Regions from separate parts of the Pseudaeromonas sp. HNCC25DJ180 genome, predicted to be linked through region 2. Evidence: predicted binding sites of a transcription regulator. Region 2 holds the regulator's gene; the other holds the start of a gene.
The links. The regulator MetJ, encoded in region 2, represses methionine synthesis genes. The targets are predictions, from matches to a motif close to AGANNTCTAGANNTCT.
Positions count from the first base shown of each region.

Region 1: metA (homoserine O-succinyltransferase MetA) is a predicted target of MetJ. The motif match lies at 2,275-2,290, and genes of this name have one in related genera.

Region 1 is NZ_JBVAYF010000010.1:641-15,236, forward strand. Features, by position in the region: gene ACZYTD_RS10380 (molybdopterin-binding protein) at 1-758, opposite strand, end outside; gene ACZYTD_RS10385 (HD-GYP domain-containing protein) at 871-2,145, opposite strand; gene metA (homoserine O-succinyltransferase MetA) at 2,318-3,235, shown strand; gene ACZYTD_RS10395 (MGMT family protein) at 3,240-3,566, opposite strand; gene metH (methionine synthase) at 3,712-7,434, shown strand; gene ACZYTD_RS10405 (YjbQ family protein) at 7,533-7,778, shown strand; gene ACZYTD_RS10410 (SDR family NAD(P)-dependent oxidoreductase) at 7,855-8,553, opposite strand; gene ACZYTD_RS10415 (hypothetical protein) at 8,769-9,548, shown strand; gene ACZYTD_RS10420 (DNA recombination protein RmuC) at 9,736-11,355, shown strand; gene ACZYTD_RS10425 (hypothetical protein) at 11,303-13,030, opposite strand; tRNA gene ACZYTD_RS10430 (tRNA-Ile) at 13,253-13,328, opposite strand; gene rpoD (RNA polymerase sigma factor RpoD) at 13,434-14,596, opposite strand, start outside.
Region 2 is NZ_JBVAYF010000003.1:213,900-228,495, forward strand. Features, by position in the region: gene gspK (type II secretion system minor pseudopilin GspK) at 1-371, shown strand, start outside; gene gspL (type II secretion system protein GspL) at 368-1,555, shown strand; gene gspM (type II secretion system protein GspM) at 1,552-2,031, shown strand; gene ACZYTD_RS04110 (type II secretion system protein N) at 2,028-2,777, shown strand; gene yrfG (GMP/IMP nucleotidase) at 2,830-3,510, opposite strand; gene nudE (ADP compounds hydrolase NudE) at 3,583-4,155, shown strand; gene metJ (met regulon transcriptional regulator MetJ) at 4,409-4,729, opposite strand; gene metB (cystathionine gamma-synthase) at 4,906-6,069, shown strand; gene ACZYTD_RS04135 (bifunctional aspartate kinase/homoserine dehydrogenase II) at 6,112-8,523, shown strand; gene ACZYTD_RS04140 (MliC family protein) at 8,851-9,459, shown strand; gene ACZYTD_RS04145 (YncE family protein) at 9,584-10,573, shown strand; gene ACZYTD_RS04150 (WD40 repeat domain-containing protein) at 10,922-11,911, shown strand; gene ACZYTD_RS04155 (sensor domain-containing diguanylate cyclase) at 12,246-13,925, shown strand; gene ACZYTD_RS04160 (hypothetical protein) at 14,576-14,596, opposite strand, start outside.

The DNA of each region.
Region 1 (14,596 bases), on a different contig from region 2:
AGATCGAGTTCGTCCCTGGCGACCAAGAAAGGGGTGATGACGTTTAGCAGTTGCTTCTCTGCCGTTGCAAAGTCGGTTTGTTCGGCCTGCTGACTAATCAGCTTCAATTCAATGATGGGCATGGACGAGCGATAACCCAGATCGATATGCTCCGGCCAAGGCAGGGTATCTAGGCTATCACTGAGCGATGATTCAGATATGCCAAAGGTGAAATAGCGGCGCACTTCTGTGTTGCCTTTTTGATGGCTAGTTGCAAGGTCGGGGATGATTTGCTCATCCACCATCACCTTGAACTCAGAGGGCACCCCCGGGGTAAAGTAGCAGCGGGCTTTGCCGATCCGCATGTGAAACCCGCAGGCTGTACCAATCGGGTTGGGGATGAGGGTTGCCCCGCTTGGCAGGCAGGCTTGCTTCTGGTTGCTCTCCGGCATGATACGACCGCGACCGGCGTAGCGCTCCAGCAACAGTTGTAGCCACTCTTGACGTAGCTCTAGTTCCACTCCTGCCGCCAAAGCGGCCGCTTCTGTGGTTTTGTCATCTGAGGTTGGGCCCAGGCCGCCATTGATGATGATCACATCGGCGACCTGGCCTCGTTCCTGAATAATGTCTACCAGATCATCCATGCGATCGCCGACCGTATGGCGGCGGCGAACCTGCCAGCCTCGCTCCAGGAGGCGTTGGCAGAGCCAGGCAGAATTGGTATCAAGGGTAAAACCGGTGAGAACTTCATCTCCGGTGGCGATAATTTCGATGATCATGAGCGGGTTCCCTGTGTAGCCGACAATCTGAGTGCTTTGATCTGAGCTGACCTGGTTGCGGCAGCCGATGTCATGCCCCCAGATTAAGGGGGGCTAGGAGTCATGCACAAGGTTATTTATGGGCGGATACGTTGCTGTGATCGAAATAGAAGCTGATGCGGGTGCGAGGATTCAGATATTCGAACACGGGAGCAGGTAAGCGAGAGGGGGTGATCACTTTGCCAATGGAGAGGCCGGCTTCTTCCAAATCAATAACAGCGGCTTCTTGGCGGGGGATCGCGGGATCATAGACCAGCACGCTGGGATAGAGCAGGCGCTTGGAGTTGACGGACATGACCAAGCCCACCTGGCCATTGGAGAGTTGCACCACACTACCAGGGGGATAGATGCCCAGCTGTTTGACCAATAAACCTATGTAGTCCTTGTTCAGTTGCTTGGTGCGGTTCTTGAACAGAAATGAGAGCACCACATGGGGCACTTTGGCTTTAGCCTGATCCTGGGGATGGCAAAGCTCATCGTACTCGTCCACCACGGCTACCATCTGGCTCAGTTTATCGATTTGTGATCCTTTTAGCCCCTCCGGGTAACCTGAGCCATCCTGGCGCTCATGGTGACGCTGCACCACAAACTTGGCTTCAACCGGGCACTCCTTGGTGAGTTCCAGTAATTCCAAGCCGTAGCGTGGATGTTGCTTCATCAGATTAATTTCGGGGGTGGTCCGGGGTTCCGTTTTGCGCAGTATCTGAGTGGGGATACGCAGCATGCCGATGTCATGAAACAGGGCGGAAAAGCCAAGCAGCTTGATCTCGGCCTCGGTGAAACCGGCCTCCTTGGCCAGTATCATGCTTAAGATCGAGACGTTGAGCGAATGGTAATAGATGCTCTCGCCTTCCGGGCAGTCGGCCATCAGATGGAGCACCATATCTTCTGCCTTGAGTAACTGATCGGCTATGCCATCCACCAATTCGCGGGCCTCGGCCATGGCGGTCAGGGGGCGGGTTTGCACCTTATTCATCAGGTTACGCAGTTGGCTCAGGGAGCGCTCGAACGATTTCTCGCTGCGCTGCAAGTTGCGACGATACTGTTTAAGCAGCTCGATACGCCGTTCTTTTTCGGCCGTCAGTTGACTCTGTAAACTATCCAGATTGTCACTGCTCTCATCTGATTTATCGCTGCTACCCTCTTCTGCCAAGGGCTTTGGGGGGGCGTCGGAGCGATCGGGAAAGATCATCACCTGCTTCAGGCCAAGACGCCGAATGAGATCGATCTGCTCCTGGTTCTTGATCATGAAACTGGAAAACAAGAAAGGGTGTTCCTTCCAAGTTAATGGCAGCTTGACGTAATTCCCTACCTGCAGTCGATCGACCGAAATCTTGATGCCAGCCATTAGTCTCTTATTGTTATTCAGCTACACGCTTATGCTAGTCAAAGGGGCGGTGAAATTAAAGCAGCAATATGAAACCGACATCAGATTACCGCAAAGGATGACAGGCGTTGCCGCTTGGTGTAGATTTCTGGATGTCCAGACGTTTTTACCGATGTAGTACAGGAAGTGCACCATGCCCATCAAGATCCCAGACGGCCTGCCAGCCGCCGATGTGCTTGGCGAAGAGAATATCTTCGTCATGACCGAGAGTCGCGCCTTGCACCAGGACATTCGCCCACTGCGTGTACTCTTGTTGAATCTGATGCCGAAAAAGATCGAAACCGAGATCCAGTTGATGCGTATGCTCTCCAACTCGCCGTTGCAGGTGCATGTGGATTTGCTGCGCATCGATGATCGCGAATCAAAGAATACCCCTAAGGCGCACCTCGATACCTTTTATCAGGACTTCGCCCAGGTGAAGCATAACCGCTATGATGGCCTCATCATCACGGGGGCACCGCTGGGACTGACGCAATTCTCGGATGTGGTCTACTGGAATACTCTGGTGGAGATCATCGAATGGTCCCATCAACATGTCACCTCGACTCTGTTTCTCTGTTGGGCGGCACAGGCGGCGTTGAAGGTTTTATATGGCCTGGAGAAACAGACCCGCGAGGTGAAGCTCTCCGGTGTCTACGAGCACTGTCGGTTGGTGGAGTTGGATCCGCTGGTACGCGGTTTTGATGATAACTTCCTGGCGCCCCACTCCCGCTATGCCAGCTTCGAGGGAGCGTTTATCCGCGCCCATACCGATCTGCGGGTGTTTGCCGAGTCGGAAGAGGCTGGAGTTTACTTGGCGGTGAGCCCGGATTGTCGTCAAGTCTATGTGACGGGCCACCCGGAATACGATGCTGACACTCTGCACAACGAGTATCAGCGTGATACCAGCGCCGGGATCAATCCACAGTTGCCGAAGAATTACTATCGCAACGATGATCCATCGACTGAGCCGAGTGCCACCTGGCGTAGCCATGGCTACCTGCTCTTTTCCAACTGGCTCAACTATTACGTCTATCAGAATACGCCCTTTGATCTGCACAAGCAGGGGTGAGGCTTTACCCCTGCCAGCCGTAACGGCACAGATCCAGCGGTGCGGAACCATCCAGCCCTTCGGCGCTCAGCAGCGCTTGCTGTTGTCGCCGCCCCTCGTCTTGCAATGAAGAGGTGCCAAAGCGGTTGACCACTCTATGCCAGGGCAATCGGCTATCGGCCGGTAGCCGGCAGAGTATGCCGCCCACCTGACGAGCGACCCGCGGAGAGCCTGCCAGGCGTGCGATCGTGCCGTAGGTGGCAACCTGGCCATAGGGGATGGCTGCCACCACCTGGTAGACCCGTTGTTGAAAGCTATCCGTGGCGTGAGCGGGTGAGGGTCGCATACTCATCTTCCGATTTTTTATCCTGACCCCCTTTCTAGCGCGGGCGAGTCAGGTTGTCGAGCCGACCTTCAGGTATGATGAGGGTCATGCTCAACCCAATTCAATAGGCCAGGCCCTCGAGGGCTGGCATCGCAGTAAAGAGGACCAGCCAGTGGCACTACATGCGCAAGGAACGCCCATTCATACTCAGCTCACTCAATGTTTGCAGGAGCGCATTCTGCTCATCGACGGTGGCATGGGGACCATGATCCAGAGTTATGAGCTGAAAGAGGCCGATTACCGCGGCGAGCGTTTTGCCGCTTGGCCTAGCGACCTCAAGGGCAACAATGACCTGTTGGTACTCTCCAGGCCCCAGGTCATTCGTGAGATCCATGAGGCTTATCTGGCCGCTGGCGCCGATATTCTCGAGACCAACAGCTTTAATGCCACTCGTATCGCCATGGCTGACTACCATATGGAAGATCTCAGTGCCGAGATCAACCGCGAGGCGGCGCGGTTGGCGCGTCAGGTGGCCGATGCGTGGACGGCCAGGGATCCAGCCAAGCCGCGTTTTGTCGCCGGTATTCTCGGCCCCACCAACCGGACCTGCTCCATCTCGCCGGATGTGAACGATCCCGGTGCCCGTAACGTCACCTATGACGAGCTGGTTGCTGCCTATATGGAGTCCACCCTGGCGCTCATCGAGGGCGGGGCTCATCTCATCATGATCGAGACCATCTTCGATACCCTGAACGCCAAGGCGGCGGTCTTTGCGGTGGAGAGCGTCTTCGATAAGTTGGGCCATCGCCTGCCGGTGATGATCTCCGGCACCATTACCGACGCCTCCGGGCGCACCCTCTCCGGCCAGACCACCGAAGCCTTCTATAACTCGCTGCGTCATGCCCAGCCCCTCTCCTTTGGTCTCAACTGTGCGCTGGGCCCGAAGGAATTGCGCCAGTATGTGGAGGAGCTCGCCCGCATCAGCGAGACCTATGTCTCGGTGCATCCCAACGCCGGTCTGCCCAACGCCTTCGGTGGCTATGATCTGGAAGCCGACGAGATGGCCGACCATATTCGCGAGTGGGCCCAGTCCGGCTTTCTGAATCTGGTAGGGGGCTGCTGTGGCACCACACCCGCCCATATCGCCGCCATGGCCAAGGCGGTGGCCGGTTGCCCGCCTCGCGCCTTGCCCGAGATCCCGGTGGCCTGTCGTCTGGCGGGGTTGGAGCCGGTCACCATCAGTGCCGATACCATGTTCGTCAACGTGGGCGAGCGCACCAACGTCACCGGCTCGGCCAAGTTCAAGCGCCTCATTCGCGAAGAGAACTACGACGAGGCGCTGGATATTGCCCGCCAGCAGGTGGAGAGCGGCGCACAGATCATCGATATCAACATGGATGAGGGGATGCTGGATGCCGAGGCCTGCATGGTGCGCTTCCTCAATCTCATTGCCACTGAGCCGGATATCTGCAAGGTGCCCATCATGGTCGACTCTTCCAAATGGGAGGTGATCGAGGCGGGGCTCAAGTGCATTCAGGGTAAGCCGATAGTCAACTCCATCTCCATGAAGGAGGGGGAGGAGAAGTTTATTGCTCAGGCCAAGTTGGTGCGTCGTTATGGCGCCGCCGTCATCGTCATGGCGTTCGATGAGCAGGGCCAAGCCGATACCCGGGCGCGTAAGTTCGAGATCTGCCAGCGCGCCTATCGCATCCTGGTGGATGAGGTGGGCTTTCCGCCGGAAGATATCATCTTCGATCCCAATATCTTCGCCGTGGCCACCGGTATCGATGAACACAACAACTACGCCATGGACTTCATCGAGGCGGTCAAGGACATCAAGAGCCAACTGCCTCATGCCATGATCTCCGGTGGCGTTTCCAACGTCTCCTTCTCCTTCCGCGGTAACGAGCCGGTGCGCGAGGCGATCCACTCGGTCTTCCTCTACTACGCCATCCAGAACGGCATGGACATGGGGATTGTCAACGCCGGTCAGCTGGCCATCTACGAAGACATCCCCGCCGAGCTCAAGGCGGCGGTCGAGGATGTGGTGCGCAACACCCACGCCGGTGCCACCGAGGCGCTGCTGGCCATTGCCGAGAAGTATCGCGGCGGGGCGCAGCAGGTGGCGGATCCGCGCGAGCAGGAGTGGCGCAGCTGGCCTGTGGCCAAGCGATTGGAGCATGCGCTGGTCAAGGGCATCACCGACTTTATTGATGAAGACACAGAACTGGCTCGTCAGGAGTGTGCTCGTCCCATCGAGGTGATCGAAGGGCCGCTGATGGCGGGCATGAATGTGGTGGGCGATCTGTTCGGCGCGGGTAAGATGTTCCTGCCCCAGGTGGTGAAGTCTGCCCGGGTGATGAAGCGTGCCGTGGCCTATCTGCAACCCTATATCGAGGCTGGAAAGTCCGGCAGCAGCAGCAACGGCAAGATCGTCATGGCGACGGTGAAGGGCGACGTCCACGACATCGGTAAGAATATCGTCGGCGTGGTGCTGCAGTGCAACAACTTCGAGATCATCGATCTGGGGGTCATGGTCTCCTGCGAGAAGATACTCCAGACCGCCCGTGAGGTGAATGCCGACATGATAGGCCTCTCCGGCCTCATCACTCCCTCCCTGGACGAGATGGTGCATGTGGCCAAGGAGATGCAGCGTCAGGGCTTTACCATACCGCTGCTGATCGGCGGGGCCACCACCTCCAAGGCCCATACCGCGGTGAAGATAGAGCAGAACTACGATGAGCCCGTGGTCTATGTCTCCAACGCCAGTCGTGCCGTCGGGGTGGCCCAGAGTCTGCTCTCACCCGAACTCAAGCCCGCCTTTGCCGCCCGTCTGGCCAAAGAGTATGACGCGGCCCGCGAGCAGCACAGCCGTAAGCAGCCGCGTACCAAGGCGGTGTCGCTGGCAAATGCGCGCGCCAATGGCTGGTCCTGCGACTGGAGTGCCTACCAGCCGCCCAAACCGGCCAAGCCCGGCATCCATGTGCTGCGCCAGGTACCGATTGCCACGCTGCGACCTTATATCGACTGGACCCCCTTCTTCCTCAGCTGGGAGCTGGCGGGCAAGTACCCGCGCATCCTCGAGGATGAGGTGGTGGGCGAGGAGGCCAAGCAGTTGTTTGCCGATGCCCAGGCCATGCTGGATCGCCTCGAAGGCAGCGGTGAGGTGGAAGTGACCGGCATGCTGGGTCTTTTCCCGGCCAACAGCGTCGGGGACGATATCGAGGTCTATACCGACGAGTCGCGAAGCGAAGTGAAGCAGGTGTTGCGCGGCCTGCGCCAGCAGACCGACAAGCTGAGCCAGGCCCGTGACGGTAACGTCTTCCCCAACTACTGCCTCTCCGACTATGTGGCGCCCAAGGCCAGCGGCGTCGCCGACTGGGTCGGTGCCTTTGCGGTGAGTGGTGGCTTTGGCGAGTCCGGGATCGCTGAGGCCTACAAGGCGGCGGGGGATGACTATAACGCCATCCTGGTGCAGGCGGTCTGCGATCGTCTGGCCGAAGCCTTTGCCGAATACCTGCACGAGCAGGTGCGCAAGGAGTATTGGGGTTATGCCGCGGACGAAGATCTCTCCAACGAGGATCTGATCCGCGAGAACTACCAGGGCATCCGTCCGGCACCGGGCTACCCAGCCTGCCCCGAGCACACCGAGAAGGGCACCCTCTGGCAACTGCTGGGGGTGGAAGAGGCCATCGGCATGACGCTCACCGAATCCTATGCCATGTGGCCGGCGGCGGCGGTCTCCGGTTGGTACTTCAGCCACCCGGAGGCCAAGTACTTCGCCGTGGCCGGGATCCAGCAGGATCAGGTGAAGGATTACGCCGAACGCAAGGGAATGACCCTCGAAGAGGCCGAACGCTGGCTGGGCCCGAACCTGGGCTATCAGCCGGAGTAATGGCGGCGTAGGCGGCTTAGTATGGTATCGACAGGCCCTCCCCGGTGGAGGGCCTGATTTTATCTAGCATTATCTTAATTTGGTTGTCGGGAGAGGCCATGTGGCAGCAAAAGGAGAGCCGCTTGCAGGCGCGGGAGTGGGGCTTTCATCTGGTGACGGAGGAGAGAATGCGCCAGGATTTCGAGAGCGTGTTCCATTGCCTGGTGCCGCAGGATGAGCCCTCCTCTCTCCACACCCCCTATTATCGCCACAACGATGAGGGGAACGACGATCTGCCCGCCCATATCAAGAGCTGCCTGCTGCTACCCATACGCCAAGGCGCCCTGGCGCTGGGAATCTGGTAGGGAATCTAACTGGGCGAGCTCCGGGATCACGGCGCTCGCCGCCGGTTAATCATCACCCTGCAGGGAAGTCGCCGACCTAGCGCAGATAGGATCCGCCGTTGATATCGATACAGCTGCCGTTGATATAGTCGGGAGCCTCGGTGGCTAGCCAGCCTATGGTATTAGCGATCTCGCCAGCTTGAGCAAAACGGCCGCTGACCACGCTCTTTTTGAACTCGGCCTTGCGTGCCTCGGGAATGGTGCTGAGCATATCGGTATCGACCGGGCTGGCGGCCACGGCGTTGATCTGGATGCCATGGGGGCCGAGCAGCTTGGCGTAGCTCTTGGTGGCATTGAGCAGTCCGGCCTTGGTGATGCCGTACCAAATGTCGGGATGGCCAATGTGCCCGGCAATGGAGGCGTTGTTGACTATGCGTCCGGCGCCCCGCGCCATCATCCCCTTGGCCACGCCATTGATAAAGGCCACCGGTGCCTCGATGTTGATCTTCAGAATATGGGCGATCTGCTCCGGTGGGTAGTGATCATAGGGCAGCGAAAGCATGATACCGGCATTGTTGACCAGCACATCGACGGGGCCGACCTCCGCCAGTAGCGGCGGGATCTGGCCCGTATCGGCAAGATCAAAGGCCATGGTGGTGAGCCGCGGATGGCCTGCCAGTTCGAAGGAGGAAAAATCCCGCGCCACTACCGTGACCTGATACTCCCTCTGCAGAAAATAGCGGGTCACTTCTAGGCCTATGCCTTTATTGCCCCCGGTGATCAATAGATGTGGCATGGTGTTCTCCCTGAGATGCATGCGCAAATAGTCTAATAGGTGGTGCGTAATAGCGAGCCTGTCATGCTGTATTGCGGGATAGAGAGCCGGCTTCTCAGACGTGACGCCTTACTTTTTCTCGGTTTTTGCCAAAGCCCTGAGCCAGTCACAGCAAGGTGATATGCTTACGGGAATAATCGGGCTCTTATGGCTGTGAATGAATTTAAGGAAGCATTATGCGTTATGTAGTCGGCCTCTGTGCCTTGGGGTTGGGAATGGTCAGTGTTGGGGCCTGGGCGAGTAGCGCTGGCGCGATCAAGCCTGCGGCACCACAGGAAAAAACGGAGGTCCAGGCTACGCCCACTCAATCCAAAGAGAATGCGGCCGCCTATAAGGAGCTGCTGGCCCAGTTTGATGAGCTCTCGCGCCAGCAGTCGCCTCTGGCATATGCCACCTTGGTCAGCAAGCCGCTGATGAGTCAGAGTGGCGATGCCATGTTCAAGCACTACCAGGCGCTGCTGCAGCCCCATATTGCTGAGGAGCCCAAGGCCGCGCTGCTCTATGCCGCCCTGCTGGCCACCCAGGCGCGCAAGCCCATGCTGCAACTGCCTGGGGAGGGGATGACACCCCAGCGGGAGGCCATGTGGCTGCAGTTGCCGTCCAACCCTCTGTTTCAGGAGGCCAACCGCCTGCTGGTCCAGTTGTGCGAAAAACAAAATCTGCAGGCGTGCATGGCGCACTTCTATGAGCTGTTCGATGCCGGTACGCCCGTAATGATGGGCCATGATCGCAAGGAGCAGGATGCCTTCGTGCGCGTGCTAATCGAAGCGGAGAATGAGGTGCGACGTATCGCCATCATGAATTACGCCAAGCAGCCGACGCCTGGGCTCGCCGGTTTTGTCGCCACCCTCTATACCCGCGGTTTGACGCCCTTCCCGGCCGAGCAGGCCAAGGGGATGGGTTTTGTGCGTGATGCCGACAAGGCTGCCCGCTGGCAGGAACAAGCCGGTCTCTAGCTGTTACCTCAGGCCGGAGAGCTGTCCGGCCTGACCCTCCTTCGTTTACCTCGCCGTTTTGCCAGAACAGTGGCTGCCTGAAACATTGACGTGTATATTTATCCAGTGCCATCGATATGATGACAGCCAATGCCTCTCTCTGTTCCTCTCTTTGAGCTGTCTGCTGTTTCTGCTGTTAAGGAGTGCCATGAACTCATTTCCCCCCGTTACCCCGCTGGTCGTATTGTTGATTGCCCTGGCGGCGCTCCTGCTGGGGGGGCTGCTGACCTGGTGGCGTGGTCAGCCGCGATCTGGGCTGCTGGCGCTGCAACGGCAGCAATCTCAGGAGGAGGCCGCAGCCTTGCGTCTTCAGCTGAACACATTGCAACAGCACAATCAGCGGCTGACCGAGCAGAAGGGGGGGCTGGAGGTGCAGTTGGGGCGGCTGGATCAGGAGTGCATCAGTCTGGATCAACTCCTGCTCCAGAAGCAGCAGGAGCTGGAGCGGTTGCAAACCACCCTGAGCCAGCACCATGGCGTACAATTGGCCGAACGTGAGCGGCGACTCCAGCAATTGGAGCAGGAACTGGATGGTGAGCGCCAGCGACACCAACAGACGGCCCAGCAGCTCATTCAGCGCGAGCGTGAATATGCCGAGCTCAGCACGTCACTGGCGGAGAAGCAGCACCATTTCGCCGCCCAGCTCCAACAGCTGGGCGAGAGCCGTGAGCTGCTGAAAACCGAATTCGAGCAGCTGGCCAACGAGATCCTCGAGCGCAAGGGGCAAGCCTTCAAGGCGCTGAACCAGGAGAGCGTCACTCAACTATTGCGCCCGGTGCAGCAAGAGATGCAGGGCTTCCGCCAGAAGGTGGAGAGCATCCATGTGGAGGAGCTCAAGCAGCGCAGTGAGCTGAAAAATGAGCTGGAAAACCTGCAGAAACTCAACCGAACCATCACAGAGCAGGCCGAGCGGCTGACAACTGCCCTGCAGGGGCAGAAGAAGACCCAGGGCAACTGGGGTGAGCTGATGCTGGAGAATGTGCTGGATGGCTCAGGTCTGCGGTTGGGCCAAGATTACCGCCGTGAGGTCTCCTTCAATACCGAGGAGGGGCGGTTGCGGCCCGATGTCGTGGTCTCCCTTCCCCAAGGCAAGCAACTCATCATAGATGCCAAGACGTCGCTCAGCGCCTACACCCGCTATGTGAACGCCGAGGAGGATCTGGAGCGGCAACAGGCGCTGGTGGAACATGCCCAGGCGGTGGGGGCGCGGATCCTGGAGTTAGCCGAGCGGGAATACCACAAGCTACCCGGCCTCAACTCCCCCGAGGTGGTGATCATGTTTATTCCCATTGAGTCAGCCTATGTGGCGGCGCTGCGTCACGATCCAGCCCTCTACCAGCGGGCCATAGAGCGCAATGTGCTGGTGGCGACTCCCACCACCCTGCTCACCAGTCTCAACATAGTGCGGCAACTCTGGCGCTTTGAGGATCAGAACAAACACACAGCCGAGCTGGCTAACCGTGCCGAGCGCTTCTACAACAAGCTGCACGCCTTTTTAGTCAGCATGCAGGAGGTGGGTAAACAGTTGGATCGGGCCAAGGGCAGCTACGACAAGGCGCTGGCTCAACTCTATTCCGGGCGTGGCAATCTCATCAAACAGGCGGCCGAGTTCAAGGAGTTGGGGGTCGCGGTGCAAAAAGAGTTGCCTGGTGAGCTGGTGGAGCGAGCCGAGTTGGAGCTGGGCGAGGGGCTCAATCTGGAGCTGGGCGAGGGGCTCAATCTGGAGTGGGGTCAGTTGGCCGATGGGAGTGAAGTGAGTGTGCTCTAGCGGCCGCGCGGCTTCTGCGTTGCCGATAGCCCCAGAGCAGGGCGACCAGCAGCGATAGGGCGCTGATCAACTCTCCGGCCAGCTCCTGCGGTAGGGGCGTCAGTGCTAGGTTCAGGCGATAGGAGCCTGCGGGTATGGCAAGTTGCAGCAGGCCGTTGGCATTGGGCCCCAGCGGCAGTCGCGTCCCCTCGGCCAAGCTGGCTTGCCAACCCGGATAATAGAACTGGTGCAGTGTCAGTTGGCTGGCCGTGGGGGCGGTCACTTGCACCGCTATGGCTCTGGGTTGCCAAGCCAGTAGTTGCCAGCGAGTGTCACTCTGCAAGCTCTGGATCTTGGCTGTATCGCTGGCGAAGTGGCCAATCTGCTGAAAGCTGAAGAGTTCGGGGGGAACCCAGCGGGGGCGATACTCCAACGGGCTGCGGGAGGTTAACAGCGATTGGCGAGAGGTCTCTTCGCTGACCGGTTGCATAAACATGGGCTGGATCCCCACCAGCAGTTCACTCAGCAGCAACAGGCCCAGTACGGCCCAGCCACAGGTTGCGGCCTTGGCATTGATCTTTGCATCCACTCCCGTGCTCGCCAGGGCGATCAGGGCGACGGTGGCCAGGGCCAGCACACCGCCGAAACGCCAGGGGAATTGCACCTTCTGCACTATTGGCAGCCAATCCCACACAGGTTTGCTGATGGGCCACATCATATAGAGCGCGCCTAGGGCAACCAGCAGCCAGAATTTATGCTCCCGTTGCCAAGCGGGGGCTGAGCGGCTTACCCACCAGGCGCAGCCACCCAGCACAGCCGTCAAGACCGAGATAAAACTCAGATAGCGGCGAAAGCTCCAGCCATTTTGGAAGTTGGGCCAACTGTCGAGAAAGCTGTTGGCATAGAAGAGAAAGCCCGTATACATGCTGGGCATGGAGACATGCTGCTGGGTGGTCATGGCCGGTAACCAGTAGAGGGCCGCGAGCCCCACCCCGAGCGCGCAGGCCAGGCCATGGATCAGCAGAGAGTGCACTCTATGTCGGGCGGTCGGGACAAACAGGGCGTGTCCTATCACCACAGGCAGGAAGAGGATGAAGCTGGGCAGATGAGTGAGGATGAGCAGCGCCAGGGCGAAGGCCAAGCCGATGGCGCTGCGGGCGCCCAAAGCCAGATGGCGGCTGTAGTAGAGGATCAGCGGCATCCAGACGAAGCTCCAGAACTCGGCGAAGGCAAAACGCATATAGAGATCGACCAGCAGGTGATAGGGCAGTGCCATATAGATCAGGGCGGCCAGCAGGGCATGGCGAGGGAGGCAGAAACTCTGTAACCAGAGATAGGCGGTGAGCCCCGAGGCGATGAGGGCCAATGTGGCACTGATCGCCAGTGGTTGCGTGCTGATGCCCTCTATCCAGAGGGGGGGCGAGAGCAGGGCCGTCACCCAGAAGGGCAGGGGGGCGTAGAAAAAGAAGACGGGGCTGCCGAAGCCGCCATTCATGTTCTGCAGCCAGCGCGGGTAGAGCTCCCCCTGCCAGAACTGTGCGGTGAAGTGATGGCTGAAGATGAGGTGGTGCAGTATATCGTGGCCGCGGGGACAGCCATTGAGCAGCAGCGGCAGTGCCAGCAGCAAGCCAACCGCAGCTATGATGGCCAGCCTGGGCCAATGGCTCGCCTGTGCTGTGTGCTGTGATGGCTGCATGGCTTTCCTCCCTGGAGTGCCGCCTGGCGCTACTAGCCCTGCCTGTGTGGTCAAGAAAGAGCAACGCGAGGTTCTCTTCTATGCAAAGCGTAGTTCAAATGGGAGGGAGAGGGGGTGGGCTGTGGATGTGCCAGCTAAAACAGGCGACGAAGCGTGTGGGCTTCCTGCCGGCGCACAAAAAACGAAAGGCTCACAGATTTCTCTGTAAGCCTTTGATTTATTTGGTGGCCCCTCCCAGGTTTGAACTGGGGACCAAGCGATTATGAGTCGCCTGCTCTGACCGCTGAGCTAAGGGGCCGAATGTGGGGAGGATTATAAAGATCCTGTTTCAGATAGTCCAGATATCAACGGGTTAGATGCTTATAAAAGCAGCAACCCGTTGCATCTAGACGCTCTCTGCGGGCTACTCGTCCAGGAAGCTGCGCAGAACCTCGGAGCGGCTGGGGTGGCGCAGCTTGCGCAGCGCCTTGGCTTCGATCTGACGGATCCGCTCGCGGGTCACATCAAACTGTTTGCCGACCTCTTCCAGGGTGTGGTCTGTGTTCATGTCGATGCCGAAGCGCATGCGCAGGACCTTGGCTTCACGGGCGGTGAGGCCAGCGAGAACATCCTTGGTGGCTGCCTTGAGGCTTTCTGCGGTGGCCGCATCAGCTGGCAGTGCCAAGGTGGTGTCCTCGATAAAGTCGCCAAGATGGGAGTCTTCATCATCACCGATGGGGGTTTCCATCGAGATAGGCTCTTTGGCGATCTTCAGTACCTTGCGGATCTTGTCTTCCGGCATACCCATGCGGCTGGCCAGCTCTTCCGGGCTCGGCTCGCGCCCCATCTCCTGCAGCATCTGACGGGAGATACGGTTGAGCTTGTTGATGGTCTCAATCATGTGCACCGGGATACGAATGGTGCGTGCCTGATCCGCGATAGAGCGGGTGATGGCCTGACGGATCCACCAGGTGGCGTAGGTTGAGAACTTATAGCCGCGGCGGTATTCGAATTTATCCACGGCCTTCATCAGGCCAATGTTGCCCTCCTGGATCAGATCCAGGAATTGCAGACCGCGGTTGGTGTACTTCTTGGCGATGGAGATCACCAGACGCAAGTTGGCTTCCACCATCTCTTTCTTGGCACGGCGGGCCTTGGCCTCACCTATGCTCATGCGACGGTTGATATCCTTGATCTGGGAGATGGAGAGACCGGTCTCTTCTTCCACCTGTTGCAACTTGGCAACGCCGCGTTCCACATCTTCGGAGACGTCGTTGAGGGCGGTAGACCAGGACTTGCCGCCACTGCGTGCCTGTTCAAACCAGGCCAGATCTGATTCTTTGTTGGTGAACAGGGAGACGAAGTTTTTCTTCGGCATCTTGGCCCGCTCGACGCAACACTTCATTATGATGCGTTCCTGGACCCGTACGCGCTCCATCATCTCGCGCATGTTGTTGACCAAACGGTCAAACTGCTTTGGCACCAAGCGGAATTGACGGAATACGTCGGCCAGTTTGGTGATTTCAATCTGGGTCCGCTTGTCTTCACGGCCGTGGGCCTTGATGGAAACGCGGGTTACTTCAGACT
Region 2 (14,596 bases):
TCTGTGCTCTGCCGAGCAAGGAGATGGCGCTCAACGTCAACACGCTGCGCCCTGAGCAACTGCCGTTGGTCTCGGCCCTGTTTATCGGTCAGCTGGACGCGGAGCAGAGCAAGCGGTTGTTGGAGGTTAGACCTCGTGACGGTTGGACCGGCACCGATCTTTTCATGAATGAGCCTCTGGTGGCTAATGCCGTGGCGAGCAGTGGGGTGGCGGCTGCGGTGTTCAAGCAGAGCCTGGGTGTCAACAGTAACTATTTCGAGGCCAAGCTGGAGGTGACCCTGGATGAAACCAAGATTCACGTCATCAGCCTGTTCAAGAGTAATAACAACAAGATCAGCGTGATCCGCCGACAGTACGGAGGCTCGGAGTGAACGAATATTTGGTAGTCCGCCTGGGGGTGGAGCCTACAGACCCAGTCAATTGGCTGGTCTGGTCGCAGATCGAACAGGGCATCATAGCCAGCGGTACCCTGGCGGGCGCCGCTGAATTGGTCCAGCTCCAGGAGCGAGCAGGCGGGCGCCCTATCATAGGGTTAGCGCCGGCCTCCGAGCTATTGTTCCGGGAAGTCACCCTACCTGGTCGCCTGAATCGGCAGACCATCAAGGCGCTGCCCTTCTTGCTGGAGGAGCAGATTGCCAGCGACGTGGAGTCTTTGCATCTGGTGGTGCTGAGCAGTCAGGAGCGGCAGGTTAAGCTGGTGGCGGTGGACAAGGAGCGCATGAGCCAATGGCTCACCTGGTTTGCCGAGGCAGGCTTGACCCTGAAGACGCTGGTGCCAGATGTGTTGACCTTACCGCTGGCGGTCGAGGGAGAGTGGAGTGCCGTCGAGCTCAATGGCCACTGGCTGGTGCGTCAGAGCGAGTGGGCTGGTTTACAGGCCGAGCCGGAGTGGTTGAGCGCCCTGTTCATCACCTTTGATCCCCCTCCCGTGGTGATCAGTTACAGCACGCCACCTCGTGATTGCCCTGGTGAGTGGCGCTCGCAACCGGCCGAGCTCGCCCTGCAGCTGATGGCGCAGGGGGCGCTTACCGCCCGGGGTAACTTGTTGACCGGCCCCTACCGCAAGCAGCCCGAGTGGCAGCGTTTGTTGCAGCCTTGGCGCAAAGTGGCCCTGGTGGCGGGGCTGTTTCTCACCCTGCTGCTGGGCGATCAGCTGCTCATGCTACGCAGCATGCAGCAGGAGAGTCAGCAGCTCAAGTTGCAGACGGTTCAGCTCTATCAGCAGTTGTTCCCCGGCGAGAAGCGGGTGATCAACCCCAAACAGCAGATGAACCAACACCTCAAGGCCCTGAGTGGTCACAGCAGCCATGATGGCTTCCTGCGCCAGTTGATGAAGCTGGTGCCCATGTTTGCCCAATTGCCAACGCTGCGACCGGATCAGCTGCGCTACGATGACACTCACGGCGAGATCCGTTTGCAGGCCACCGCCGATGGCTATCAGGATTTCGACCGCTTCCGCCAACTGGTGGCCCAGCAGTTCGAGGTCAAGCCGGGCGATATGAAGAGCGAGGGCGGTAAGGTGCAGGGCACTCTGCTATTAAGGAGCAAATCATGATGAGTTGGTGGAGCCAACTGAATGAACGTGAGCGGCGGCTGGTCGGTATTGGTGGCCCGCTGTTGTTGCTGGCGATCATCTACTGGGGTGCCTGGACCCCCTTCCAGCAGCATGTGCAGGAGGTGGAACGCCAGTTAGCTTCCCAACGGAATACCCTGGCCTGGATGGCGCAGAAGGGGGGGGAGATCCGTCAGTTGCAGTCTTCTGGTGGTAATCGCGTCGATCTCTCCATGACGCTGGAAGCCGTAGTGAATCTCACCTCACACCAACTGGGGTTGACGCTGACTCGGCTGCAGCCCATGGATAAGGAGCTGCTGGTGGAGATTGACCAGGTCGAGTTTGAGCGCCTGGTGAACTGGTTGGTGGTGATGGAACGAGATTATGGGGTGGGTGTCAAAGTGATAGAGATTGGCACCGAGGGTGAACGCAAGGGGACGGTGAAGATCCGTCGTCTACAGGTGGGCCGCGATAAATGAAGCGTATGATCCGGGGGGCACTGTTTACCCTGTGCTGTTATCTCTTCTTCCTGCTGGCTCAATGTCCGGCCGAGCGAGTCTTGCCCTGGCTGCCTTTGCCGCCAGAGCTCAAACTGAGTGGTGTCTCCGGCTCCATCTGGCAGGGCGAGGTGGCCCGTATCGATTGGCGTGGCACCACACTGCGCAAGGTAAGTTGGCGGCTGCCCATCAGCAGCCTGCTGCTGGTGAGTCCGGCGTTGCAGCTCACCTTCAAGGATCCTGGCACCCTGTTGGGGCGGGCTGAGGTGAGCGGCTTGCGCCAACCCCAATTGAGTGACGTGAGTCTGCAGGCTCCGGCCGACTGGATCATGGCTCAGGCCAAGTTGCCCCTGCCGGTTACGGTCAGCGGTAAGATACAGTTGGAGCTAGATCAGCTCCAGATCACCCCGACTCGTTGTGAGGCGCTGCAGGGCACTTTACAGTGGAGTGGCGCGGGTATGGATTCCCAGTTTGGCTCCTTGCGTCTGGGTTGTGCCAAGGCCGATCTGAGCTGCGCGAAGGGCAAGCTGGTGGTCAAGCTCAAGCAAGGTTCGGAGCAGTTGCAGGTGGAGGGGCGCGGCGAGTTGAGCCTGCCCAATACCTACAGCTTCCAGGGCACCCTGACCCCGGGTCAGGGTTTGCCGGACAGCATGGCTCAGGGGCTGAATTTCATCGGCCAACGTGACAGCCAAGGCCGGGTGCGACTGGATTATGCGGGTCGCTTCTAGCCGGGTGATAGCGAAATAGTGATAAGGCTCCTTTTGGGAGCCTTATCTGTTTTTACGCTTGTGGGCAGGGGGTTGCCAGCAGGCTCGGCAGCAGGGTGCCATAGTCGCTGATGGCCGGAAAGTCGGTCACCTGCTGATGGGGCTGTTGGCTGTCCGGGTTGAGGATCCCCAGCAGGTGGCCGATGCCAAACTGCCGAGCGGCTTGTAGTATGCGCTGGGAGTCGTCGATAAACAGGGTGCGTGCAGGGGTGAACTGCAGCCGCTGGTGTAGGGCTTGCCAGCAGCCTTGATGCTCCTTGGATAGGCCAAACTCATGAGTGGAGTAGAGCCCATCTACGTAGTGATCCAGGGGGGTGTGCTTGAGCTTCAATGCCAGACTGGCCGGGTGGGCATTGGTAAAGAGATAGAGGCGTCGGCCACTGTGGCGCAGGGCATCAAGAAAGGGGCGGACATCTGGCCGCCAGCGCACCTTGTGCTCTATCTCCTGTTTCATGGCCACTATGTCCAGTTGCAACTGCTCGCTCCAGTACTCCAGGCAGTACCACTCCAGCGTCCCGGCCACGGCGGCAAACTTGGGCTGTAGTCGCACCCGAGCCTCATCCAGCGGGATGCCGCGGGCCTGGCCCCAGCGCTCCGGCACCAACTGTTGCCAGAAGTAGTTATCGAAGTGCAGATCGATCAGGGTGCCATCCATATCCAACAGCACAGTTTCTATCTCTTGCCAGGCGAGCATGGTGTTCCTTGTCTGACTTTGCTTACAATGGCCATCTGATGTGGCGGAGGCGGCGATTATAGCCGAACAGCGATGACACAGGAAAAAAGCAAGCCGGAGATCCTCAAACGGGAAGTGGTGGCCGAGAGTCGCCTCTTCAAGGTGGAGTCACTCCACCTGCGCTTTGCCAATGGCGAGGAGCGGATCTACGAGCGGATGCAGGGGGGGCACAGGGGCGCCGCCATGGTGGTGCCGCTGCTGGATGACCAGACCCTGCTGCTGGTGCGCGAGTATGCGGCCGGCACCCACAGCTATGAGCTGGGATTTCCCAAAGGGGTCATCGACCCCGGTGAAGAGTGTTTTACCGCCGGCAATCGGGAGCTGATGGAGGAGGCCGGGTATGGGGCTCGAGAGCTGGTGCATCTGAAGCAGGTGGCCCTGGCGCCGGGGTTCTTTGCCAGCCGCATGGATCTGTTGCTGGCCCGGGATCTCTACCCTGACTCGCGGGAGGGGGACGAGCCTGAGCCCCTGGAGCTGGTTACCTGGCCCCTGGCCGAGGCCGAAGCGCTACTGGAAAACCCGGATTTCAACGAGGCGCGCTGCATAGCGGCCCTGCTGTTGGCCCTGCGCTGGCTGCAACAACAAGGTCTCTATCAACCCAAATGAGCAGGCAACTGATCATGAAAAGGGTTTCTATCACGGCAATGAGCGGCCAGTCAGGTAGAGTAGCTTCATAGCTGTTACATCTCCTTAAGTCGGAGTAACTGCTGCAAGGGTCGATGCCTACGTACTCCTTGTCTCCCAACTGATTATTTTATCGACGCGGCCTGGCCGCGTTTTTTTTATCTTTTTTTTGGGGGGGGAAGCCAGAGACGACTAAGGCAGCCTGGGCTGCCTTAGTGCGGGGACGCGAGGATCGCTATTCGTCATACTTCTCTATGGGCTTGCCCAGCAGCTCCATGATGGCGCGGCTCGACTCGGGTATGTCGTCGGGCCTGTCCTTGCGCAAATCCTCATCGCCAGGCAGTGGCTGGCCGGTGAAGGCGTGCAGAAAGGCTTCGCACAGCAGCTCGCTGTTGGTGGCATGGCGCAGGTTGTTCACTTGGCGCCGGGTCCGCTCGTCGGTGAGGATCTTCAATACCTTGAGCGGAATGGAGACGGTGATCTTCTTCACCTGTTCACTCTTCTTGCCGTGCTCTGCGTAGGGACTGATGTAGTCGCCGCTCCACTCTGTCTTCATCGCTCAACCCATATTCTGCCAATGCCGGCGGATTTTAACCCTTATACCAGGTAATGGCAATCCAACAGCAAAGCCATTTGGACGTCTAGAAGTATTGACGGCTTTTGTGGCGGCAGGTAAGGTGTAAGCTGCATTCAACTTCTACTCTATTTCAGCACCCCAGTCAGGAGAGGCACATGGCGGAGTATCAACGCGAAACCTACGCAGTCAAATCAGGCATAGCCAGCGATCAACAACATGGCGCCGTGGTGCCGCCCATCTATCTCTCTACCAACTATACCTTTGCCGGCTTCGGCGAGAAGCGGCAATTTGATTACAGCCGCTCCGGTAACCCGACGCGGGAGTTGCTGGGTCAGGCGCTGGCTGAGCTGGAAGGGGGCGCCGCCGGTGTCATCACAGGCACCGGCATGGGCGCCATCAATCTGGTCGCCACGGCACTGCTCAAGAGCGATGAGCTGCTGGTCGCCCCCCACGACTGTTACGGTGGTACCTATCGCCTGTTCCAGCATATGGCGGCCCGTGGTCACTACCGGCTGCTGTTTGTGGATCAGGGCGACGAGGCGGCGTTGGCGGCCGCCCTGGCTCAGAAGCCGAAACTGGTCTGGGTCGAGACGCCCTCCAACCCCCTGTTGCGGGTGGTGGATGTGGCCGCGCTCTGCGCCGCGGCCCATGGCGTGGGGGCCCTGGTGGCGGTGGATAACACCTTCCTCTCGCCGCTGTTGCAGCAACCGCTGAAGTTGGGTGCCGATGTGGTGGTGCACTCCACCACCAAGTACATCAACGGCCACTCGGATGTGGTGGGTGGTGCCGTCATTGCCAAGGATCCGGCCCTGGCCGAGCAATTAGCCTGGTGGGGCAACTGCCTGGGTCATACCGGCGGCGCTTTCGACTCCTACCTGACTCTGCGTGGCCTGCGTACTCTGGCGCCGCGCCTGCGTCAGCATCAGGAGAACGCCGCCGCCATCATAGCTTACCTACAGCAGCAGCCGCTGGTGGGCAAGATCTACCATCCGAGCCTGCCGTCGCACCCCGGTCATGAAATTGCCAAACGCCAGCAACATGGATTTGGTGCCATGTTGAGCTTCGAGGCCAAACTGGATCTGGAGCAGATGAAGTGCTTCCTGGGAGCCCTGGAGCTCTTCTGTCTGGCCGAGTCGCTGGGGGGCGTTGAGAGTCTGGTGGCCCATCCGGCCAGCATGACCCATGCGGGCATGGATGCCGAAGCCCGACGAGTCGCGGGGATTACCGATCAACTGTTGCGCTTGTCGGTGGGGATTGAGCATGCGGATGACCTGATCGCCGATCTGGATCAGGCCTTTGCCAAGGCGCGGGCTTTATAGTAGCGGTTTTTATTGGCGCGTCAGCGCAGTGGAGGAGGGGTAATGTCCGGTCGTCAGGTGCATAAGTTTGGTGGCAGTAGTCTGGCCGATCCCGGCTGTTATCGTCGGGTGGCGGGTCTGATTGAACAGCAGGCGGCGGGTCATGAGCTCATAGTGGTGTCCGCGGCGGGCAAGACCACCAACCGGCTGCTGCAACTGCTGGAGCTGGCCGAGGCGGGGGATCATGCCCAGAGCGTGGTCATTACCGCGCTGCAGAGTTATCAGCAGAGCCTGATTGATGATCTGCTGGAAGGGGAGGCTCAGACTGAACTGTCTGCCGCATTGGCCGCGGATCTGAAGGATCTCTGCCAGAGCCTGGCCTCGCCTGTGGATCACTTCGAGCGTAACCGCCTGCTCGCGTTGGGTGAGGTGTGGTCGGCACGGCTGCTGGCCGCTTTGCTGCACTCTCGCGGCAGTGCCGCCACCTGGCTGGATGCCCGTCGTTTCCTGCAAGCCGAGGAGGCGGCCTTGGCCCGGGTGGCCATAGCGCCCTCCCGTGAGCGGCTGCAGAGCCTGCTGGCCGAGTTGGGGCCACAGCATGTGGTGGTCACCGGCTTCATCGCCGCTGACGAGGCGGGCCATACCCTGTTGCTGGGGCGCAATGGCTCCGACTACTCCGCCACCCTGCTGGGTGCCTTAGCCGATGCCGATGCCACCACCATCTGGAGTGATGTGGCCGGGGTCTATAGCGCCGATCCTCGCCGGGTCAAGTCGGCCCATCTGCTGGAGCGTCTCTCCCTGGCTGAGGCCAATGAGTTGGCGCGACTCGGTTCCCCTGTCTTGCACAGCCGGACTCTGCAGCCGCTCCTCGATAGCCAGCAGCGCCTGGCGTTGCGCTGCAGCTATGACCCTGAATCAGGTTCGACCCAGATAGTGCGCCGCAAGTCCCAGGTCAAGGGCGCTCGCATCGTCACCTCTTTAGATCAGGTGGTGCTGCTGGAGCTGAAAGTCGCGCCGCAACAGGCCTACGCCGAAGCTACCGCTACGCTGGAGGCGGCGCTGGCCCAGCAACAACTGACGGCGCTGGCGACTCATCATCAGCCGGATCGCAAGCTGTTGCGCCTGGCCTATACCCCGGAAACCGCCCCCAACGCCGAGGCGCTGTTGCAGCAGTTGCAACAACAGGGGTTATGCAGCGGCCTGATACTGCGTGAAGGTTACAGCTTGCTGGCCCTGGTGGGGGCGGGCGTGTGTGACCACGCCGAACAGTGTCACCGCTTCTATCGCCTGCTGGCCGATCAACCCCTGGAGTTTATCCAGACCAGCAAAGAGGGGCTCAGCCTCATCGCCGTCGTGCGCGAGGTGACGCTGGAGCCGCTGCTGCTGGCTCTGCACGCCAGCCTGTTTCATCACACGCGCCGTGCTGGCATTGTGCTCTTTGGCCGTGGCAATATTGGCAGCCAGTGGCTCGATCTCTACGCTCAGGAGAAGAGTCGCCTGGAGCGAGAGCATCATCTGGAGTTGACTCTCTATGGGGTGTTTGACTCTCGCGGTGGCATGTTGGCCGAGGCGGGCCTCGATGCGCGGCAGATGCTGGACCACTTCCTGCCCGAGCCCTACACGCGGGGTGAATTGCTGGCCCAACTGGAGCAGCATAGCTTCGATGCCCTGATCCTCATCGACCTCACCGCCAGTGAGGAGTTGAGCGACTACTATCCTGACTTCGGGCAATTGGGGGCGCACCTCATCACCGCCAACAAGTATGCTGGCTCGGCCCCCATCGACTTCTACAATCGGGTTAAACAGAGCTTTGCCGATCATCAGCGTCAGTGGCGCTATAACGCCACGGTCGGGGCGGGGTTGCCCATTCAGAGCACGCTGCAGATGCTCTCTCACTCAGGGGATCGCATTCATGGGGTGAGCGGTATCTTCTCCGGCACCTTGAGCTGGTTGTTCCAGCAATATGATGGCACTCGCCCCTTCTCCGAGCTGGTGGAGGAGGCGTGGCAACATGGTCTGACCGAACCGGATCCTCGGGAGGATCTCTCGGGCCAGGATGTGCGGCGCAAGCTGCTGATCCTGGCGCGCGAGGCGGGTTTTGCCCTGGAGCCCGAGCAGATCACCCTGCGGAGCCTGGTGCCCTCCCGCTTGCGCAAGCTCAGCCGCGAAGCCTTCATGGAGCGGCTTGCCGAGCTGGATGAGCCCATACTGGAGGCCTTCGAGGAGGCCCAAGCCCATGGCAAGCAGCTGCGCTATGTGGCGCGTCTGCAGCGGGACGGTCGGGCCAGCGTCGGTCTGGAGGAGCTGGATCCCCATCACAGCTTCCTCAATCTGCGCCCCTGCGACAACATCTTCGCCATCGAGACCGATTGGTATCGCACCAACCCCTTGATCTTGCAGGGGCCGGGTGCGGGGCGGGAGGTAACGGCCGGCGCCGTCCAGGCCGACCTGTGGAGCATCTGCGCGGCACTCTAACTCACCATCAGCCCCTCTTGAGGGGCTGATGCTTGTCAGTTAAGAGGTTCGGGCGAGAGAGCCTCTCTCGCCAACTCGCCGTAAACCCTTCCGTGGGGGCTCGATGTCGGTATCCCTGCCGCCAACGGTTGGCTCAAAAGGCTATCTCGCCTTCACTAATTGACTGGTATTACTCTTCTTGAAGGCACTGTTGTTTTGTGTTGTTACTTTGCAGCAAGAGCCGCACAACCAGGTTTTAATGACGTTATTTTCATCCGGTTGTCATCTGGTTGCCAGGGGACATGGCATCACAGATGCGGGGTCTCAGGTCTCACTAAGGGGAAAGATATGACGCCAAAGGCTATCAGTTCATCCGGCTTGGGGTTGCTGCTGCTGGGGGCCGCGAGTCAGGCCCAGGCGGCCGAAGGCCCGGCCTTTGCCTGTGACAAGGTGGAGAAGGGGAGCATAGCGGCGCTGGTGTGTCAGGATGCCGGGCTCTCAGCCCTGGACCGCCAGCTCGCCTCTGTCTATGCCGCTGCCAGCAAGCGGGCGGTGAATGAACAGCCTCCCACCCTCAAAGCCGAGCAGCGGGGCTGGATCAAGGGGCGGGATGAGTGCTGGAAGAGCGAAGATAAGCGAGCCTGTGTCGCCGAGAGCTACCAGCTGCGCATAGTCGAACTTCAGGCCCGCTACCGCCTGGTGGAGAGCATAGGCCCGGTCACCTGGCAGTGTGATGGCAACCCGCACAACGAGGTGATCACCACTTTCTTCAAGACCAACCCCGGCACCCTTATCGCCGAGCGCGGCGATCAAAGCTCCCTGATGACCCAGCAGCCAAGCGGCAGTGGCACTCGTTATGCTGGCCGCAACGAAAGCTACTGGGAGCACCAGGGCGAGGCGACTATCGTCTGGGGTTATGGCGCCCCCGAGCTGCACTGTAAGAAGAGTCCAGAGTAGGGCTCAGATTGCCGACGCTGTGCGGAGAAATCATACTTGCTTGTTCGAGTCCCATGATAGGATTTGGCTTCATTTGTCGCTATCGACAAGTGGTTGTTGAATAGTAATCACGGGAATGGACACCATGAATAACAAATTGATTCTTATAGTGTGCGCGCTGGGTTCAATGTCGGCGCAAGCTGCAAGTGGATTTATCGAAGATTCGGCTCGGACAGATGTGGCTTATGACTCGGCCCGTCAAATTCTTTATATCAGTGGTGGCGATTCTGTTCGTCGCTATGACATGTTGAAAAAGCAATTTCTGGCGCCATTAAAGCTGGGTGGTAGTTCTCTGGGGCTGGATATTTCTCCCGATGGACGGACCCTGGCCGTTGCCAATGGCTATCGTGGAGCCAAGGCCAATTTTGTGGATCTGGTCAATCTGGCAACCCTGAAGAGTAAACGTGTCAGCTTTCTTCTGGAATATGGTGAGGGTGGGACTTATAGCGTAGCGTGGGATCTTTATGGTGATCTGCTGGTGTCCAGTAAGTATGAAGGTTCAGGTTGGGTGCCGCTGCGCAAGATATCGGCGCGCGATGGGGCGGTAACAGAGCTGGGCTCGATCAATCAAGACTCAATGTTAGCGGCATCGGCAGACAAAAAGAGCATTGCTGTTGCCGAAGCCAATATCTCCAGTGGGGTCTGGGGGGTCTATCATGCCGGAGACACCAGTTATAAGTCTGATAATAGCCTGAATTCATTTAACTTCGAGATTGGTATCTCTGCTGATGGCTCTCAGGTGGCTATTCCCTCTTACAAAGGAGCGATGATAGACGATGCCAACAAGGTATTCCCTGCGGTTGGTGAGTCTGCAGGGGGGTTGCCGATTGCTGCGGCCTATTCGGCGCTGGAGAACAAGGTCTATTTCCCCATAGCCCAAACAAACTATATTGCCGTGTATAGTGCTTACAGCATGAAAGAGCTGAAGCGCTACACTGTACCTGGAACATATGATTGGACCGGAGGAAATGGGTACATAGAGGGGCGAACTAAGGTAGCTAACGACAACTCTTTCCTCTTTTCCACTCTGGATAAGGGAGTCTATTACACCACTATCCGCAAACCTGCCCAGTAATCTGGAGCATGATATATGCGCAGGCAAGCCCGCTCATTAAGCGGGCTTTTTCACATAAAAATTGACCACTTTCTGAGTCTCTGGGATCCCCCGTCGTTACGGGATGTGGTTGCTTAGACTTCCGTTTGATACAAACGCGCCAGCGGGAGTCCAGGATGGGTGTCCTTTGGGGTATCGACGCTAGAACCCCTTCACTCCCCCTATCCCCGAGGCCGTGCACTGCTTGGCCTTCTTTGTTTCACTGTGCGGAGAAATCATACTCACTTGTTCGAGTCCCATGATAGGATTTGGCTTCATTTGTCGCTATCGACAAGTGGTTGTTGAATAGTAATCACGGGAATGGATACCATGAATAACAAATTGATTCTTATAGTGTGCGCGCTGGGTTCAATGTCGGCGCAAGCTGCAAGTGGATTTATCGAAGATTCGGCTCGGGTAGATGTGGCTTATGACTCGGCCCGTCAAATTCTTTATATCAGTGGTGGCGATTCTGTTCGTCGCTATGACATGTTGAAAAAGCAATTTCTGGCGCCATTAAAGCTGGGTGGCAGTTCTCTGGGGCTGGATATTTCTCCCGATGGACGGACCCTTGCCGTTGCCAATGGCAATCGTGGAGCCAAAGCCAATTTTGTGGATCTGGTCAATCTGGCAACCCTGAAGAGTAAACGTGTCAGCTTTCCTCTGGAATATGGTGAGGGTGGGACCTATAGCGTAGCGTGGGATCTTTATGATGATCTGCTGGTGTCCAGTAAGTATGAAGGTTCAGGTTGGGTGCCGCTGCGCAAGTTATCGGCGCGCGATGGGGCGGTAACAAAGCTGGGCTCGATCCGGCAGGACTCGATACTAGCCGCATCGGCAGATAAAAAGAGCATTGCTGTTGCTGAAGCCAATATCTCCAGTGGGGCCTGGGGGGTCTATTATGCCGGAGACACCAGTTATAAGTCTGATAATAGCCTGAATTCATTTAACTTCGAGATTGGTATCTCTGCTGATGGCTCTCAGGTGGCTATTCCCTCTTACAAAGGAGCGATGATAGACGATGCCAACAAGGTATTCCCTGCGGTTGGTGAGTCTGCAGGGGGGTTGCCGATTGCTGCGGCCTATTCGGCGCTGGAGAACAAGGTCTATTTCCCCATGGCCCAAACAAACTATATTGCCGTGTATAGTGCTTACAGCATGAAAGAGCTGAAGCGCTACACTGTACCTGGAACATATGATTGGACCGGAGGACATGGGTATATAGAGGGGCGCACTAAGGTAGCTAACGACAACTCTTTCCTCTTTTCCACTCTGGATAAGGGCATCTATTACACCACTATCCGCAAACCTGCCCAGTAATCTGGAGCATGATATATGCGCAAGCAAGCCCGCTCATTAAGCGGGCTTTTTCACATAAAAATTGACCACTTTCTGAGCCTCTGGGCTCCCCGTCGTTATGGGAATGAGGTTGCTTTGACACAACCACGCAATCGGGAGTCCAGGATAGGGTGCCTTTTGGATATCTATTTTGCCATCAGCGCCACTTTGGGTTAACGGCGTAGTGGTGTCGTGCTGACGATGTGACCGGCCTCTTGCTATCTACTGATGAGTGAACACAATTTCGTGTATGGGTGCAGACAGTGAGACATGCCTTCCCTTACACTGAATTCGTTTTCAGAGTGGATCAAATCGGATGCGCCACCTTCTCCTGTTGCTGTTGATTACCTGGGGCTCCAACCTGAACGCTGTCGAGCGGGTGCTCGATCTGGCGCAGCCTCACTCAGCCATAGGGGAGTGGGTTGGGGTGTTTGAGGACACCTCGACTCTGTTAGCCAGTCGCCAAATTATCACCCTACCTGTTGAGCGCTTCACGGCGTTAGGCAAGCCCTCGGCCAGCCATACCTTTACCCAATCAGCCTTTTGGTTCCGTTTCGAGGTGGAGAATCATCAGCATCAGGCGGTAGAGCGCATCCTCTGGCTGAATCAGGCTTGGTTGGATAGTGCTAATCTGACCATAGTGTCGCCGGTGGGGCGGGTAGAGAGTATGGTGGGTGGCAATGGTGTACCGTTTGCTCAGCGGGCCATAGCCCATCCACTGCTGAATTTTCGCCATAGCTTCGAGCCCGGGCGTTCCATTGTGTACCTGCGGGTGCAGACTCCAGATCCCTTTGTGGTGACCATCAACCTGATGGATGAAGCCAGTTTTCTACAGGCCCAGGTGATCGATGCCGGTCTGATTGGCCTAGTCTATGGTGCCATCCTCTCCATGTTGCTCTACAACCTGTTGCTCTATTTTGGGATCCGCGAGCCCTATCAACTTTGCTATGTGTTTTACCTCGGCACCTTCTTGCTGATGAATGCCGCGTATAACAACTATACCTTCCCGCTGCTGTTTGCCGACTGGCCTCAGGGACAGGATTGGATGCAGTCGGGATCCATCTATCTATTTCTCTGCAGCGGACTGATGTTTACCCGTTCATTTCTGGATCTGCAGCTGTATCACCCTAAGCTCTATAGCATCACCACGCTGTTGTTGCGGCTGCTGTTGCTGGTGGCGCTGTGCACTCCCTGGTTGGGCTATCGGGTGCATGTGGAGCTCTCCATCGTCTTCTCTTCACTCATCAGCTTCTACTCGTGTGCCGTTGGTTTCTACATCTGGCTCGCAGGCAATCGTTCAGCTCGCTTCTTCTTGCTCGGCTCCATGAGTGGCTTAGTGGGCACCATGGTGACGGCGCTGACCGTGATGGCTTTTCTCCCCTATCACTACCTCACCTACAAGGCTCTGGACTTCGGCCTTACGCTGGATGGTATCCTGATGTCGCTGGCGTTGGCTGATCGTATAAAGCAGGTACGAGAAGAGCGGCTCAGGGCCGAATTGGATTCGAAGACTGACAGCCTCACCGGCCTTAACAACCGCCGGGCGTATCAAGCGATCAGCCAGCAGGAGGAGCAGAGGCTCAAACGCCACGGTGGTGAATTAGCGGCCATCATGCTGGATATCAACCACTTCAAGCTGATCAACGATAATCATGGCCATGCTTGTGGCGATGCCCTGCTCAAGCAGATTGCGGCCCTGGTGCGCCAACATATCCGTTTGACCGATCATGCCTTCCGTATGGGTGGTGATGAGTTTCTAATCCTGCTACCTGCCACCAATAGGGATCAGGCCCAGCACCTGGCCGAGCGCTTGCGTCAGGTCATAGCCGCGCAGAGCGTGGCGTGTCTGGGCCATAGCTTACGTGCCACGGTCAGCTTGGGTGTCAGTCAGTATCACGCAGAGGATCAGGGCATCGAGGCTCTGCTCAAGCGCACGGACGATGCCATGTATCAGGATAAGCGGCAAAACTCTGCGGTTCGCGATCGTTGGGGTTAAGTCTCATCCGAGGTCGATTGTCATTTGGTTGCTACAGGGCATGGCGTGCCAGTCTGGGCGGCCATGGGGTTATGGCGCCGCGCCTCGAGATGCACGGTAAGAAGAGTGCGTAGTAGGACTCAGATTGCCGACACAGTGCGGTTTCCTTTTTGTGCTGGTGGCCGTGCGGTGTCGGGGTAACTTGACGCCGACACGCCGTTAATCCCTCCCTGAGGCCTACGGTCGGCTTTCAAGTTATCCCCGCCCCATTCATGCTTTGCTGAATGACCAACACGATTAGCCCATTAGGCTTTGTAATACGGATCTGTGTTGTACTCTACGGGGGGATTTAACATGCCAGTGGTGGTGGATTTGATATATTTTTTTCCGCGTTTTGATATGTTGTGGTTAATAATATGGAAGTAGATCGTTTATTTTCAAATGGTTAGATTTATGTTTTCGACATGTCAACAAGAGCGGATTTGAAATGTATGAATGACTCGCCTCGATTTGTGCACCATGATTTGCAGCTACTGAACCCCTCATTTGACTCCCCATTGGTGGATGTACTGTAGGAGCTGGAGCATCTGCGGCGTCTTCGTCTGGGGGGCGATACCCCGGCTCCACTCTTCTTTCAGCTCAAGGATATCTTTCACCTGCTGGTATTGTGTTCATTTTCGGTACTCCCTATT